DNA from 4 places in the Xanthomonas cannabis genome. Region 1 is predicted to be linked to each of the others. Evidence: predicted binding sites of a transcription regulator. Region 1 holds the regulator's gene; each other region holds the start of a gene.

The links. The regulator FliA, encoded in region 1, starts transcription of late flagellar genes. The targets are predictions, from matches to a motif close to TAAAGTTTNNCNNNCNNNGGCCGATAA.
Region 2: a site for FliA is predicted at 2,444-2,470, ahead of RZV17_RS17695 (methyl-accepting chemotaxis protein). Genes of this name have one in related genera too.
Region 3: a site for FliA is predicted at 1,906-1,932, ahead of RZV17_RS11840 (methyl-accepting chemotaxis protein). Genes of this name have one in related genera too.
Region 4: a site for FliA is predicted at 1,375-1,401, ahead of RZV17_RS02135 (GGDEF domain-containing protein). Genes of this name have one in related genera too.

The regions. Positions count from the first base shown of each region.
Region 1 covers NZ_CP136580.1:2,282,698-2,286,907, forward strand. Annotated here, with positions in the region: gene RZV17_RS09715 (chemotaxis protein CheA) at 1-545, opposite strand, end outside; gene RZV17_RS09720 (protein phosphatase CheZ) at 548-1,174, opposite strand; gene cheY (chemotaxis response regulator CheY) at 1,174-1,566, opposite strand; gene RZV17_RS09730 (RNA polymerase sigma factor FliA) at 1,602-2,369, opposite strand; gene RZV17_RS09735 (MinD/ParA family protein) at 2,366-3,250, opposite strand; gene flhF (flagellar biosynthesis protein FlhF) at 3,237-4,210, opposite strand, start outside.
Region 2 covers NZ_CP136580.1:4,184,145-4,188,354, forward strand. Annotated here, with positions in the region: gene RZV17_RS17680 (LysE/ArgO family amino acid transporter) at 63-677, shown strand; gene RZV17_RS17685 (GGDEF domain-containing protein) at 836-1,786, shown strand; gene RZV17_RS17690 (hypothetical protein) at 2,086-2,244, shown strand; gene RZV17_RS17695 (methyl-accepting chemotaxis protein) at 2,610-4,210, shown strand, end outside.
Region 3 covers NZ_CP136580.1:2,759,627-2,763,836, reverse strand. Annotated here, with positions in the region: gene RZV17_RS11850 (DEAD/DEAH box helicase) at 1-1,179, shown strand, start outside; gene RZV17_RS11845 (DNA-3-methyladenine glycosylase) at 1,119-1,742, opposite strand; gene RZV17_RS11840 (methyl-accepting chemotaxis protein) at 2,041-3,699, shown strand; gene RZV17_RS11835 (chemotaxis protein CheW) at 3,711-4,210, shown strand, end outside.
Region 4 covers NZ_CP136580.1:490,506-494,715, reverse strand. Annotated here, with positions in the region: gene glgA (glycogen synthase GlgA) at 1-937, opposite strand, end outside; gene RZV17_RS02135 (GGDEF domain-containing protein) at 1,435-3,063, shown strand; gene RZV17_RS02130 (DUF808 domain-containing protein) at 3,210-4,151, opposite strand.

The sequences.
Region 1 (4,210 bases):
TCCAGGCGCTTGGTGTCCACGCGCACGGTCTGCTCGGCTTCCGCGCCACCCTTGGCCGCGCCTTTGCCGGCCGCCTTGGGAGCGGGCGCATGCGCATCGTCGGCATGTGCGGCAGTCGCCGGTTTGGCAGTGGCTGCCTTGGGCGCGGCCTTGACCGCCGGCGGGCCGCTCTTGGCATCGAACTGCGCGATCAGCGTGGCCGGTGCATGCGGTACGGTTTCGCCAGAGCCCATCGCATCCAGCATGGCCTGCAGATAGTCCAGCGATTGCTGCGCGGCGTCGAAGTGATGCGCCTGCAGCACGGCCTGGCCCGAGCGCGCCATGCCGAGGGTTTCTTCAGCGGCGTGGCAGAGCTCCACCATGGGCTTGATCGCCAGGAAGCCGGCGCCGCCCTTGAGCGTGTGGAAGCCGCGGAACACCGCATTGAGCTGGTCGGCCTCGTCTGGCGCCTGTTCCAGCGACACCAGCTGTTCGCCGAGGCGATCCAGGATTTCCTGGGCCTCGACGATGAAATCGGCAGCAATATCGTCTGGAACGGCACTCATGGTTACAACCCCAATCCGGACAGCAAATCGTCGGCGTCGTCCTGCGACACGGCGTGACGGTCCAGGCCCTTGATCGCAGGACCGGCAAGACCGCCGTCGTCTTTCTTCGGCTCGGGATTCTTCGGCGGCAGGCCGAGCGCACCGAAGCCCTCGTGCACGCGGCGCACGATGCCGGCCACGCGGCGGATGATCTGGCCGCTGAGGTCCTGATAGCTTTGCGCCAGCGACAGCTCGGTGAGGTTGTGGCGCATCTTGTCCATCAGCGCGCCCTGGTCCTGATTGAGGCCGCCATCGCGCAGCTGGTTGGCCAGCACGCGGCATTCCTCGACCAGGTCCAGCGTGCGGTGGCTGGCCTTTTCGGTCATCTCCACCACGTGATCCAGGCGCGAGCAGGCATCGTCCAGCTCACCGGCTTCTTCGGGCACGGTGGGCAGCTCGCCCAGCGCCTGGCCAAGTTCGCGGGCAAGCCGGCTCAGGCTCTGCATCATCGGGCGCGTGCGCAGGGCGGCGAGGTGGTCGACCTCGCGCCGCCAGGCGACCTGGTCACCGCTTTCCAGTGCATCGAGTGCGCCTTGCAGGCGCTCGATCAACGCGGCACGTTCGGCATCGGTTTCCACGGTGGCGTTCATCAGGCGGTCGCCGCCAGACGTTCGAACACCTTGCCCAGCTTTTCTTCCAGCGTCTGCGCGGTAAACGGCTTGATGATGTAGCCGTTGACGCCGCACTGGGCCGCTTCGATGATCTGCTCGCGCTTGGCTTCGGCGGTCACCATCATCACCGGCAGGTGCTTGAGCTTGGCGTCGGCGCGGATGTTGCGCAGCAGGTCGATGCCGGTCATGCCGGGCATGTTCCAGTCCGTCACCACGAAGTCGAACGGGCCCGCGCGCAACGCGGCCAGCGCGCTGTTGCCGTCTTCGGCCTCTGCGGTATTGGTGAAGCCGAGATCCGCCAACAGATTCTTGACGATGCGTCGCATCGTCGAGAAGTCGTCCACGATCAGGATCCGCATGTTCTTGTTCACATCAAGCTCCTAACACGAAAAATTACGCGAAAAATTCAGTCGTCGACTTCGACGCCGGCATCGGCCAGTTCGAAGACCTTGAGGCGGCCACGCAAACGCACCACCGCCTGGCCATGGATCTGGCACACGCGCGATTCGCTGACGCCCAGCACGGCGCCGATTTCCTTCAGGTTCAATTCCTGTTCGTAGTACAGCGACAGCACCAGCTGCTCGCGCTCGGGCAACTGGCCGATGGCCTTGCCCAGCTCGCGGCCGAATTCGCCACGCTCCATCATCTGCTGCGGATTGGGGCCACCCTTGGCGGTGGTGTCCAGCTCGCCGTGATCTTCGATGCGCGATTCCAGGCTCAGCACCTGGCCACGTGCGGCGTCTTCCATCAGGCGCAGGTAGTCGGGCAGCGGCATTTCCATGGCGGCGGCCACTTCGGTGGCGGCGGCGGCGCGGCCGGTGTTCTGCTCGATCTTGCGCACGGCAGCAGCGGCGTCACGGGCGCGGCGGTGCACCGAACGCGGCACCCAGTCGCCCCGGCGGATCTCGTCGATCATCGAGCCGCGGATGCGGATCGAGGCATAGGTTTCGAACGAGGCACCCTGGTCGGAGTCGTAGCTGCGCGAGGCTTCGATCAGGCCGATCATGCCGGCCTGGATCAGGTCGTCCACTTCCACGCTGGCCGGCAGGCGCGCGGCCAGATGGTGGGCAATGCGGCGGACCAGGTCGGCGTGCTGGGTCACCACGTCGTTGGCGTTGTTGCGCTGCACGGCGCGGTACTGCGCGCTGGCCGTGGTGGCGGTAGCGGTGCTCATGCGGCCACTCCCCGTTGGATGATGCGTTCGACAAAGAACTCGACGTTGCCGCGCGGCACGGTGGGTGCCTGCCAGCGCGAGGTACGGCGTGCGATTTCGGCAATCGCCTGCGCCGACGGACTGGACGGGTAGGCCTTGATGACGGGTTGCTGACGCTGCACCGACAGGCGCAGCCAGTCGTCCTGCGGCACGTGGCCGAGATAGTTCAGCGAGACGTCGCCAAGGAACTTTTCGCAGACCCGGGAGAGCTTGTCGTACAGCAGGCGGCCTTCATTGGGGTCGCGCACCATGTTGGCGATGATCTGCAGGCGGTCCACGCCGCGTTCGCGCGAGAGCACCTTGATCAGCGCGTAGGCGTCGGTGATCGAGGCCGGCTCGTCGCAGACCACCACCACGGTGTCCTGGGCGGCCTGGCAGAAGGTCAGCACGCTGTCGGTGATGCCGGCGGCGGTATCGATGACCATCACGTCCAGGTCGCGTTCCAGTTCGGAGAACACGTTGACCAGGCCGATGTGCTGGGCCGGGGCCAGTTCGGCCATGTGGCGGCGACCGGACGCGGCCGGCACCACCAGCACGCCGCCGGGGCCTTCGATGATCACTTCATCGAGCGTGCAACGGCCGGCGATCAGGTCGGCCAGGGTGTACTTGGGCGAGAGTCCCAAGACCACATCCAGGTTGGCCAGGCCAAGGTCGGCGTCGAGCAGCAGGGTGCGCTTGCCCATGTCGGCAAGCGCCACGGCCAGGTTGGCGGAGATGTTGGTTTTACCCACGCCACCCTTGCCACCGGTCACGGCAATGGTGCGCACCGGGCCCAAAGGCTCGGGACGGGTCGCCGACAGGGGGAAGGCGTTGGTCAGCTTGGCGTATTCACGCGACTGCATGGTTGTGCTCCGGAGTACAGGGCTTATCGGCAGCGCGCCGCAAATCTTCAAGACGAAGAACGAGACTGGCGGCATTGGCGCGGTGCAGGTCGTCGGGGACCCGCTGTCCGTCAGTCACCCAGGTGATGGGCATTTGGTGGTCGACCACCACCGACAAGGCGCTGCCGAAGCGGCCGGTCTCGTCGAGTTTGGTCAGCACCACGCCTTGGGGCTTGGCGTGGGCGAAGCGGCGCACGACCTCGTCGAGGTCGGCGAAATGGGAGTTGGCGGGCAGCACCAGCAGCGAGGTGACCTGCTGGGCGGCGCGCAGCCAGTTCAGCTGGGCGGCCAGGGCACGGTCGCGCTGGCCCATGCCAGCGGTGTCGATCAGCACCAGCTTGTAGTCGCGCAGACGCTCCAGCAGTTCCAGCAGGCTTTCGGCGCTATCGGCCTCGTGCACGGCGATGCCGAGCTGACGGCCGTAGCTGTGCAGCTGTTCGCGGCCACCGACGCGCAAGGTGTCGGTGGTGACCAGGGCCACGTCGCGCGGGGCGTGCTGGGCGGCGAAGCGCTGCGCCAGCTTGGCGATGGTGGTGGTCTTGCCGGCGCCGGTCGGGCCGACCAGGGCGATCACGCCGCCACGTTCCAGCGGGTCGACCGGGGCCACCGGCAGGCGCTTGGACAACAGGCCCAGCATCAGCCCGCGGCCACGGTGCAATTCGGTATCGGCCGGGATCTGCATGGCGATGTCGCGGGTCAGACCGGCGTCGAAGCCGTAGTCGTCCATCAGCTCCAGGGCCTGCGCACGCACCGGGGAGCCGCGCAGGCGCTCGTCGGTGAGGCGGTTCATTTCGCGCTCGATCATCTGCCGCATCAGCGCCAGTTCGCCGCGCAGCTGCTTGAGTTCTTCATCGTTCTGCGCGACCGGCGCCGCAGCCACCGGCACCGCGGCCAGCGCGGCGGGGGCAACGACGATCGGCG
Region 2 (4,210 bases), 1.9 Mb from region 1:
TCGTTTGTCTAATGCGCGGCCTGCGCCAATGCTGGCACCTGTCATTGAGATCGGTGCCCCACATGTCCATCACTGCCCTGCTGGCCGGCTTCCTCGCCGGCGCCGGCCTCATCATCGCGATCGGCGCCCAGAACGCCTTCGTCCTGCGACAGGGGTTGAAGCAGCAGTACGTTGCACGCGTAGTGGCGATCTGTGCCCTGGGCGACATCCTGCTGATCGTGCTTGGCGTTGCCGGCATCGGTGCACTGGTCCACCGCTATGGCGGGTTGCTGGACGTGCTGCGGGTGGGCGGCGCCTGTTTCCTGGCGGCCTATGGCGTGCTCGCCGCCAGGCGTGCCTGGCGCGGATCGGGCGGCCTGTCCGCAGCACCCGAAGCGCAAGGCGGCCCGTATCGCGTGCTGCTGACCTGCGCGGCGTTTACGTTTTTGAATCCACACGTCTACCTGGACACGATGGTGCTGTTGGGCAGCATTTCCACCCGTTATGCCGGCCAGCACCGCTGGTTCTTCGCGCTGGGCGCCTGCCTGGCGAGCGTGACCTGGTTCACCGCACTCGGCTTCGGTGCAAGGTTACTGAGGCCGGTCTTCCGCGCCCCACGGGCCTGGCGCGTCCTCGATGCAGGGATCGCCGTGTTCATGATCGGACTGAGCGTTGCCCTGCTCACTCGCCCGCTGTGAATGCGCAGCGCATGGTGCACACGACGACACCGCCAGCGATCGGGCGTTCGGGCAGTTCCCGCGCACTGACGCCTGCTCGGTTCATAAAGTCGAGGGTGCATCCGCTATAGCTCCGATCGATCCTGCCGCTATGGGTTGAATCAATGGAGCAAGCCTGCATGGCCAACGAACTCACAACCCAGGTGCCCTTCGCTGGCCTGGACGACACTGCCGGGGAACTGCTGCAGCGCCTTGCGGAGCTGACACCGCTGAAAACCTGGGTGCTTGCAGAAATCAAGAACGACCATTGGATCATCCGGGCCTGCACGGACGCGTCCTTCGGCCTGGCGGTGGATCAGTTCTTGAGTTGGCCCGAATCGGTCTGCCGCAGCATGATGGTCATGGGCGGGCCGCAGTTCGCACCGGATCTGCAGAAGTTCGAGCACCTGGCGCAGTCGCCGGTGGCCAGCAGACTCGGCATTGCAAGTTACCTGGGCGTTCCCATCCGCATCCCCGGCAGGGTGGAGGGCATGTTGTGCGGCCTGGACGATCGCGTCGTGGAGGGAAAGGTCGAGCATCTCCTGCCGCTGGTCGAGACCTTCGGGCGCGTCCTGGCCGGCTCCTGGGCCCAGCACCTCGGGGCGTTACCGCAGGCCACGGCAGATGCCGCGGCCGTGGACGACACACAGACGCTGGCCGGCCTCTACGACCTCGGCGCCTTCCGTGAGCTGCTTCAGGCAGCGGCGGATCACCGCCATCGCACCGAACAGGGCGGCGTCCTGTTGTTCGATCTGGATACCAGCAGCTCGGGAAACCCGCTCGGCTCCGAGCAGGACGTCATGGCGGCCATCGGCGTGCTGAAACAGGCCACCCGGCCGCAAGACAGTCTGGCGCGGCTGGCGCACGGGGAGTTCGCGCTGTTCCTGCCGGGCAGCAGCGAATCCGGCCTGCTGTCGGTGGCACGACGCATCCAGTCGTCGCTGCGCTCCAAGGGCCTGAGCGCCAAGTGGGGAGCAAGCTGGTTCAAGGAGATGGGGCAGCTCAACAACATCGACCACCTCATCAAGGTCGGGCCGCTGCTGCCATCCAGCCCGGTCGGCGACGCGCCAGCCGTGGCGCCGCTCAACTGACGCGCAACGTTCCAGCATGCGCCAGGCACTGCGATGTCGAGCGCCCAACGTGGATCGATAAGGGCCCCTGCAAGCGGGCTCACCCACGCCGACAGAACCTTCATCCCCTCCCTTCGATACTGCGGCCTTGTCGCGCTCGCTACCGGGCGCTCATCCGCTGACGCTGCTGCATGGTCAGCAGCGGCCGCTGTCTTCAAGAGGGCTTGCTTTTGGATACCCCGACTGTCCGGGACGTGGGCGAGTATCTGCTCACCGCCCACGTCTGCCCACTGCATGGAAAGTTCGTGCCGGAGCTTCTGGTGTCCCGGCCCGGCGGCATCACCCTGCGTCGCCATTGCCTGCCCGGTGCCGCGTTTGCGGACCGCGACACGGCCTATGACTATGCCCGGCAGTCGATGGCCTTGTGCCAGGTGTCGAGTACGGGCCTGGTGACCCTGTCGAACGTCAGCCTGGCCTGACGCTCCGACAACGGTGGGCTGCGACCAAGCGCCGGGAGTGCGCCTGTCCATACGAGCGGCGTGAGCCCTGTACGCCAGCGATGGCGGCCAACGCATTGTGCGCGCTCGAAAGAAATCAGCAGGCGACCACCTCCCCCATCGATATGGGACGACGGGCCAGGATCATCTCCGGCCGCGATTGCGCAGCCGCTGTCGCTGATCAAGAGTTCCTGCCGACAGCCGCTAATCCGTGTAGCCACCGGTACCAGTGCCAACCGGTGAAGCCGAACGCTGATGAGCCTCGCACCGGAGCGGACGACGCCTTCGGATGGTCAGTTGGTGATCGTTGTTCCGACACGCAGATCCACCACTCACCAAGGTCCACCATGCTCGCTACCATCAAGCGCAAGTTCCTGCTGGCATTGCTGGGGACATTGATCCCAAGCATCCTGCTCTGCCTCTTCCTGCTGCATAGCCTGCATGGTTCGAAGGACCGGGTGGGCACGCTCTACAACCGGGATTTCACCGGTTCGGCCCTGGCGAGCAGCATCGATGGCCAGCTGACCCGCGTCGACATCAATATCCTGCGCATGATCGCCATCGGCACGCCGGACACGATCGCCCAGTGGAAGCAGGAGAACGAAACGCGCTTCACCCAGGTGGACTCCAACATCGCACAGCTCAAGCGCCTGCTGAGCAATGAAAGCGACCACACTGCGCAGCTGCAGAAGATCACCGCCAGCTACGCCTTGATGCACGATGGCATGCGGCGTCAGGTCGAGCTGATCGAAGCCGGCGACATTCCGGCCGGCGCAGAGGTCAATCGCACCCAGGTCAAGGACAACGCCAACGCCACCTTCGCCGGGCTCTCCACCTTGCGCGACGAGCTGGGCAGGTCCGCCAAGCTCCGTTACGAGCAGCAGCAGGAAGCCAACACGCGCGCAATGATCCTCTCGGCCATTGCGTTGGCCCTGATCGCGGTGGGTGGCATCAGCGCTGCGCTGGTGTTGGGAAACACCATCTCCCGTGCCATCCGGCGCGCGGTCGGCGAGGTCGAAAAACTCTCCAATGGCGTCCTCGACGCAGATGCCGGCCCCAAGGCGACCGGCAAGGACGAGACCGTGCAACTGGCCAATGCCGTTGACCGCATTCGTGACCGGCTGAAGGGCGTCATCGCAGCACAGGTGGAAATGGCACGTCAGCACGATGCCGGCCAGATCAGCTACCGCATGGATGAAAGCGCGTTCCCGGGCCAATACGGCCACATGGTGCGCGATGCCAATGCATTGGCAAACTCGCATGTGCAGGTCATGACGCGCCTGGCCCAGATCACCGGCCGCTATGCAGTCGGCGACCTGTCCGAAGACATGGACCGGCTGCCTGGCGAGAAGGCAGTGCTGACCGAGACCATGGATCAGGTCAAGCGCAACCTGACCGCCATCAATCACGAAATCAGCCACCTGGCCGCGGCAGCGGCGGCCGGCGACTTTGGCGTGCGTGGCGACACCGCGCGCTTCCAGCACGACTTCCGCACCATGGTCGAGCGCTTGAATGCCCTGATGTCCACCGCAGACGGAAATCTGCAGTCGTTGTCGGCCCTGCTGAAGTCCATCGCCGCCGGCGATCTCACCGCGCGGATGACGGGTACCTTCCAGGGCGTGTTTGCGCAGATGCGCGACGACGCCAACACCACCGCGGCGCAGCTTGCAGAGATCGTCGGGCGCATCCAGCAGTCGGCCGGCGCCATCAACTCGGCCGCAAGCGAGATCGCGGCGGGCAATCAGGATCTGTCGCAACGCACCGAGCAACAGGCGGCCAATCTCGAAGAGACGGCCGCATCGATGGAAGAGCTGACCTCCACCGTGCGCCAGAACGCCGAGCACGCACGCCAGGCCAACCAGCTGGCGATCAGCGCCGCAGGGGTGGCATCACAGGGCGGCGAGATCGTCAGCAAAGTGGTCGGCACCATGGCCGGTATCGAAGCCTC
Region 3 (4,210 bases), 480 kb from region 1:
TTCGAATGGCAGCATCTGGACAGCGCCAGCCGGGTCGCGGGCCCGGATGCGCTGGCGGGCGTGGTGGGGCAGCTGGAAGGGTTCGAAGCGCCGGCCGTGCTGTGGGAAGGCGAGTTGCTGCCGGCGCGCGTGCGCGACTACCAGCCGGCCTGGCTGGACGAACTGTGCACCGCCGGGCGCACCGTGTGGGCGCGCCTGCGGCCCGGCGGCGGGCGCAGCGGCGCCGCGCTACGGGCCACGCCCATCGTGCTGCTGCCGCGGCGTGAGGCGCAACGCTGGAGCGGGTTGGCACGTGCGGCCGACGAGGAACCGCTGGGTTCGCGCGCGCAGCGGGTGGTGGAGGTCCTGCAGCAGCAGGGCGCGCTGTTCTTCGACGAAATTGCCGATGCCGCGCATCTGATGGGCACCGAGCTGGAAGATGCCTTGAGCGAACTGGTGATGCGCGGCCGCGTGCATTGCGACAGTTATGCCGGGCTGCGCGCGCTCCTGGTGCCGGCCTCCAAGCGGCCGTCGGCACTGTCGCGCCAGCGGCGTCGCGCCAGTGCGCTGGGCATCCGCGATGCCGGCCGTTGGGCGCCGGTCCGCGCGCCTGCGGAGTTGCCGCTGGCCGAGGCCGGCGAGCGGCATCAGGAGATGCTCGAACACGTGGCGCGCACGCTGCTGCGCCGCTACGGCGTGGTCTGCTGGCGGCTGCTCGAGCGCGAGGCGGCGTGGTTGCCGCCGTGGCGCGAATTGCTACGCATGTACCAGCGCCTGGAAGCGCGTGGCGAGATCCGTGGTGGCCGCTTCATTGCCGGCCTGTCCGGCGAACAGTTCGCGTTGCCGGAGGCGATTGCCGCACTGCGCCGCGTGCGGGCGCAGGCGCCGCAGCAGCAGTGGGTCTGCGTGAGCGCCAGCGACCCGGCCAATCTGCTGGGCAGCCTGCTGCCCGGCGAACGCGTCGCGCGGGTACCCGGCAACCGCGTGGCCTCGCTCGATGGCCTGCCGATGGCGGTGTGGGCGGCAGACCGTTTCCAGCCACTGCAGGAACTCACGCCGGAACAGTCCGGGCAGGCCTTGCGCCTGCTGCAACGCGGGCCTGGTGCCGCCGAGCCGACGCCGATGGAGCAGTGGCTGGCTCAGTCGCCCGCCACCGGCGCACGGGTGCCGGTGACGCGTGGCAGCGGGCGCGACAGATAGGCACTGTCCGGGACCACCCAGCGCCAGGGCAGGTCGACCGCCTTGCGGATGCCGATGCGCGGCGTCGCCAACGGCACCGACGGGGGCGGCATGCCGTCATCCTCCACCCACAAGCGTGCCGTGGCAGCAGTCAGGTCCAGCCCGTTGTCCGCCGCGGTTACGCCGAAGGCCTGCGCCAGGCGGCCGGGGCCGGTGGTCAACAGCCTGGCCGCCGCGGTGCCACCACGCGCGGCCTGCATGGCCTCCAGCCCGGCCAGCGGCTGCAGTGCGCGGATCAGCACCGCATGCCCGGGGGCACCGCCGCACACGGCGTTGATCGCCCAATGCATGCCGTAGATGAAATACACATACAGGTGCCCGGGGGCGCCGAACATCACCTGCGTGCGCGGGGTCATGCCGCGGAACGAGTGCGCGGCCGGGTCTTCGCTGCCGCAATAGGCCTCGACCTCGGTGATGCGGCCGCGCCGGCCGTCTGCACTGACCAGCACCTTGTTGAGCAGGCGAGGGGCGACCTGGCGCGAATCGTGGGCGTAGAACGTGCGGGGTAATGGTGTGGACGACATGCGGCAAGCCTAGCGGCCGCGCCGTGATGTCCCTGCGGACTGTCCCGGACAGTTGGGCGAGCGGGGGTAGGGGTTTTCCGAATGGAGACGCGCAGGAGCGTCTGACCTGTCACAAAAGCGCATATCCAATCGGCTGAATAGGCGCGGCGGCGGCGCTCGCATCTCAAGCGGGTTTTGCCATCGCCGATAGCTATCAACGATTGGTTAGACGAGTCCGCATCCCTGTGATCGGCACGCCCAGCACTGTCGATTGCCATGCACTGCATGTCGCCCACGCATCACTCACGAGAACTCCCCAATGTTAGGCAACTTCAAAATCGGAACCCGGCTGATCGTGGCGTTTCTGATCGTCTCGGCGATCGGCGCATGCATCGGGTGGGTGGGCTATTCCAATTCCGGGCGCATCAGCGACCTGTCGACCTCGCTGTACGAACGCGAGTTGCTTGGCTTGTCCAACGTCAAGGAAGCCAACATCAACCTGATCTACGCCGGCCGCGCACGCGCCAACCTGCTGCTGGCCAGTAGCGCAGAAGAGCGGCAGTCGCACGTGCAGAACATCGACAAGTACACCGCCAAGGTGGTCGATTACATGACCCGTGCACGCGGTAGCTTCCAGACCGAAGAGGGCAAGGCCAAGCTGGCGCAGTTCGACCGCGCGTGGCAGACCTATCTGGATGAGCGCGGCCGCTTTATCGAAGCCGCCAATCGCGAAGCATTGCGCGAGGCCAACCCGGAACTTGCCGCACTGTCGCGTGCGGTACGCGCCAGCTCGGACGAAGTGGATACCTTGATGACCGACCTGAGCGGCCTGCGCGAACGTAGCGCGGCCTCGGCCAATGCGGAGACCGGCGCCATCCATGCACGCAGTTCCAAGCTGTTGATCGCCATCATCTGCAGCGGCGTATTGCTGGGCGCCGTGCTGGGCGTGGTGATCAGCCGCAGCGTCACCGGCCCGATCCGGCGCGCGGTCACCGTGGCCAACGGCCTGTCCGAAGGCGACCTGACCATGCAGATCGATGTGCACGGCCGCGACGAAACCGCGCAATTGCTCGAAGCGATGCGCACCATGGTGCAGAAGTTGTCGCAGGTGGTGGGCGAGGTGAATACCAGCGCCGAAACCCTGGCCAGCGCCTCCGAAGAAGTCAGCGCCACCGCGCAGTCGTTGTCGCAGGCTGCCAGCGAACAGGCCGCTGGCGTCGAAGAAACCAGCGCGTCGCTGGAGCAGATGACCGCCTCGATCAGCCAGAACACCGAGAACGCCCGCATCACCGACGGCATGGCCACCCAGGCCGCCAAGGAAACCATCGAAGGTGGCGAGGCGGTGGTTGCCACCACCCAGGCGATGAAGCAGATCGCGCAGAAGATCGGCATCATCGACGACATCGCCTACCAGACCAATCTGCTCGCGCTCAATGCCGCGATCGAAGCCGCACGTGCCGGCGAGCATGGCAAGGGCTTTGCGGTGGTCGCCGCCGAAGTGCGCAAGCTGGCCGAACGCAGCCAAGTGGCTGCGCAGGAGATCGGCGAAGTGGCCGGCTCCAGCGTGGAACTGGCCGACCGTGCCGGGCGCCTGCTCGATACCATCGTGCCCAGCATCAAGCGCACCTCCGACCTGGTGCAGGAGATCTCCGCCGCTTCCGAAGAACAATCCTCCGGCGTCAGCCAGATCAACTCGGCCGTGGTGCAGTTGAGCCAGACCACCCAGCAAAACGCCAGCGCGTCCGAAGAACTGGCCGCCACGGCCGAAGAGATGAGTGCGCAGGCCGAGCAGCTGCAACAGAGCATGGCGTTCTTCCGGTTGGGCGGGCAGGGCACCGCAAGCACGCCGCCCAAGCGCGGCAAGCAGGTGGCTGCACGCCCGGTCCGCGCGGCCGGTACCCGTGGCTGGCGCAGCAGCGCCGCGCCAGCCTATGCGATGTCCGAGGGCCCGGACGAAGGCCAGTTCGCCCGCTTCTGAGAGACCGATCGATGACCGCACAGACTTCCGATGGCATGCCGGGCGACGCCGACGCGGCCGCCCAGTACCTCACCTTTCAGCTGGATGGCGAAACCTTCGCCACCAGCATTCTCGGCATCCGCGAAATCATCCAGTACCGCGCGCCCACGCCGGTGCCATCGATGCCGTCCTGCGTGCGCGGGGTGATCAATCTGCGTGGCGCGGTGGTGCCGGTGGTCGATCTGCAGGCGCGGCTGGGGCGTGCCGGCGGCGCCATCAATAAACGCAGTTGCATCGTGATCCTGTCCACCGGGCAGGCGCAGGGCACGCAGGCGATCGGTGTGCTGGTGGATGCGGTCAATGCCGTGATCGAGCTGGCCGACCAGGACATCGAAGCGGCGCCGGCCTTCGGCACGCACATCCGTCGCGATCTGCTGCGCGGCATGGGCAAGGTGGGCGAGCGCTTCGTGGTGCTGCTGGACATGGAGCAGGTGCTGCAGGTGGACGAGATCGCCGGCACTGCCGACGTGCT
Region 4 (4,210 bases), 1.8 Mb from region 1:
AATCCAGGTGAGCGTCGGTCCGCGGGTCCCAGCTGGCGTCGATGCCGTTGACGATGCCGGTCAGTGCGCCCTTGGCAGCGCGGCCGGCCAGCAGCCGGTCCAGCCCGCAGCCCTGGGCCGGGCCGGTGATCTGCTTGGCGTAGCTGACGCTGACCGTATTGACGTGGTCGGCATTGACGATGCCCCCGCGCAGGAACGACATCTGCCCATAGAACTCCAGCTCGGCCACACGCTCGGCCGGGATGCCCAGCGCGGCAGCCATCGAATACGGCACCAGCCCCTGGTAGGCCAGGTTATGGATGGTCAGCAGGCAGGGCGTGGTGCCGCCGGACCAGCGCACATAACCGGCCGCCAGCGCACACGGCCAGTCGTTCAGATGCAGCAGGCGCGGCTTCCAGCCCAGGCCGGCATGGCCGGCAGCGATCTGCGCGGCGGCATGCGACAGGGTGGCGAAGCGGATGGCGTTGTCTTCGAACTCCGAGCCGCTGGTGCTCACATACGGCGAGCCATCGCGTTCGAACAGTTCCTTGGACAGCAGGATGTAGATGGGCAGCCCGTCGGACTGCACGATGCGGCCGATGTCGCAGGCCGGCAGCGCGGCATGCGCCAGCACGCGGCCCACGATCTCGACCTTGCCGGCGCGCTCGAGCACCGCGCGGTAACCGGGGATCAGCACGCGCACGTCGTAGCGGTGACGCAGCGCGCGCGGCAGCGCGGCCGCCACGTCGCCCAAGCCACCGGCCTTGATGAAGTCCGCCATCTCCGACACCACGAACAGCGCACCACGGGTATCGGCCAGGGACACCGGCAGACGCTCGTGATGACGGATGAATCGCCCGCGCGCATCGCGCGGCCGCCCGCTCTTCTTCAGGGTGGGGAGCAAGGTGCTGCGATCCAAGCGTGCAGTAGTGGCGTGAAGCGGCATCATGGCAACCATCTAAACGTCCGTCGTAAAGTGGGTGGAGACGGAAAACGGCGAAGCGAAAACCATCGTCTGCCGATCCGGCCAGACGACCTGCTGCGAATGAGGAGCGGGGCCGACGCGCGTACTCCACGTCGTCCTTGGTGACGAATCTACACCCCGTCCAAATAAAATATGCGTGAACATGTGCTGACTTTTCTGCGACAGCCCACATTCCGTTACGCACGGTTGCGCATGTCTGCCGGCATAAGCGATGCATTGCAGGGCGATGACATCCCCGCATCGGTGCATCTGCACTGCAACGCACCGAATGCGGGAGCGTATGGCCGCGTTCGCCGTCATCCGCGTAACCGCTTCATGCGCGCCAGCCCATGCGCAGCCAAAGCCGTGATGCGCTCGCGATTCCTGACCGAACGGGTGATCAATCGAGCCGCGACAGGGCCCGAGCCCGCTCAAGCGACCCGCGCGCGGGCCGATAACCCGCCATAGCACGTCGACCTTCGAGACCTGGCATGGCTGACCAGCCTGAACTTCCAAGCCGCCCGCGTGGCGGGCTGCGCCGTCTGTTGCCGTGGGGCGGCACGGACAGCGCGCGCGCGGCCGCCGCGCTTCCCAGCGTGCGCGGCAGCACGCATGGCGGGCATGGGCTGGCAGCCCATCAGTTGGTGCCTGCCAAGGCCAAGTCGGGCGCCCCCGACCCGGCAGCCGCCACCGCCATGCTGATCCGGCTGTTCTCGCATGCCGCGCATCCCGAGGCCCTGCTGCTGGCGTTTGCCGAAGGCATTGCCAGCCTGCACGGCGAGCTCGGCGACATGGGCGTGCGCCTGAGTGCGGCCTATGCGGCCGGCGACTGGCTGGGCTACGGCCGCACGCTGCGGCAGTTGATCGACAAGTACATCCGTACCATCGACATCGGCGATTCGCTGGCCGAAGGCCGCACCGAAGCCGAACAGCTGCGCGACCTGCTCCGGCACGCATTGGGCAATGCCCTGGCCACCCTGCTGCAACGCAGCCCGGAGCTGGCCGAGGAAGCGCAGACGCTGGCTTCGGCGCTACGCCATTGGCGCCCCGGACACGAGCTGATCACGCTGGAGCAGCGCCTGCGCGAGCTCAGCCACCAGATCGGCCTGCGCGCCGAGGATGCCAGCGAACAACAGAACCTGTTGCTCGGGTTATTCGACCTCTTGCTGGAGAACGTCGGCGAACTCCTGGACGATCGTAGCTGGTTGCAAGGCCAGATCTCGGTGGTACGGCAGCTGCTGGCCGGCCCGCTGGACGGGGAGTCGATCGAGCAGGCGCGCGGCACCCTGCGCGCGGTGATCTACAAGCAGGGCCTGCTCAAGCAGGGCATTGCCGATTCCAAGACCGCCATGCGCGAGATGATGGTGTCCTTCGTCGACCGGCTCGACGGCATGGCCACCAGCACCGGCGAATATCACGACCGCGTTGCCGGCTATTCGCAGGCGATCGGCGACGCTCGCAGCATTCCGGACCTCAATCGCCTGTTGCAGGACGTGCTGCAGGACACCGCCGGCGTCCAGGCGCAGGCGCTGGCCGCACGCGACGAGCTGCTGTCGGCACGTCGCCAGGTGGAAGACGCCGAACAGCGCATCGCCTCGCTCGAACAGGAGCTCAATGCCGTCGCCGGGCTGGTGCGCGAGGACCAGCTCACCGGGGCGCTCAACCGGCGCGGTTTCGAAGAACTGTTCCAGCGCGAGGCCGCCCGCACCCAACGTGGCGGGCAGCCGCTGTGCGTGGCGCTGCTGGACCTGGACGACTTCCGCCGGCTCAACGAGGCCCACGGCCACGCTGGTGGCGATGCCGCGCTACGCCACACCGTGGACGTGGCCAAGGCGGTGTTGCGCACGACCGACGCCGTGGCCCGGTTCGGGGGCGAGGAATTCGTGTTGCTGTTGCCGGACTCCACCATCTTCGAAGCCAGCGCGGCGGTCATCCGCCTGCAGCGCGCCCTGGCCCAACGCTCGCTGCTGCACGAGGACGTGCGGATCTTTGTCAGCTTCAGCGCCGGCGTGGCGCTGCGGCATACCGACGAAACCCAGGACGACCTGGTCCGCCGCGCGGACCGCGCCATGTACGACGCCAAGGCCGCGGGCAAGAACCGGGTGATCAGCGCCGACTGATGCTCAGCGCCCGGCGTGTGCATCGCTGGCGAGGCAGGCCGGGCGCGTTCAAGTGCGAATCCCCGGCGCGGTGACCAGGCCGGCCCGGGCGATACGGCATTGGTCAGGACGCCGCTGCGGCGCCCGACCGACGCCGGCGCCAGGCATCAATGGGCCGCCGGGGTCCCACGCAGCTTCTGGAACCCGGTGACTGCCGCCAGCACCACCGCGCCGGCGACCACGCCGACCAGCATGTTGCCCAGCGCTTCGACCAGCCAGCCCAGGCCACCGGCCGACGTGGCCAGGTCCACGACCAGGTGATGCAGCACCGGGATGTTGTGCACCAGGATGCCGCCGCCGACCAGGAACATCGCCAGCGTGCCGGCCACCGACAGGAACTTCATCAGCCACGGTGCGGCCACCAGGATGCCGCGACCGAACGCGGCCAGTGCCGCGCCCTTGCCGGTCAGGTACAGGCCGAGGTCGTCCAGCTTCACGATCGCCGCCACCAGGCCGTACACACCGATGGTCATCGCCAGCGCGATCGCCACCAGCACCGCTACCTGCTGCCCGAACGACACGCCCGCCACCACCCCCAGCGACAGCACGATGATCTCGGCCGACAGGATGAAGTCGGTGCGGATCGCGCCCTTGACCTTGTCCTTTTCCAGCGCCACCACATCGACCTGCTCATCGGCCAGGGCGCGGGTGCGCTCGGCATGCCGCTGCGCTTCTTCCTCTTCGTCATGCAGGAACTTGTGCGCCAGCTTCTCCACGCCTTCGAAGCACAGATAGGCACCGCCGATCATCATCAGCGGCATCACCAGCGGAATGTTGTAGCCGCGCCCGCGCAGCCAGGCCTCCAGCGCGCTGATCGCCAGCGCTGCAGGCACCAGGATCACCTTGTTGACCAGCGAGCCCTTGGCCACCGCCCACACCACCGGCAGCTCGCGGTCGGCGGTGACCCCGGTCACCTGCTGCGCGTTGAGCGCCAGATCGTCGCCCAGCACGCCGGCGGTCTTCTTGGCCGCGACCTTGGTCAGGATGGAAACGTCGTCCAGCAACGTGGCGATGTCGTCGAGCAGGGTGAACAGGCTGGCACCGGCCATGCGGAGGTCCTTGGGGGTGGTCGTGCGTGGGTGGGCGTGAATTCTCGCCGATCCCGCCC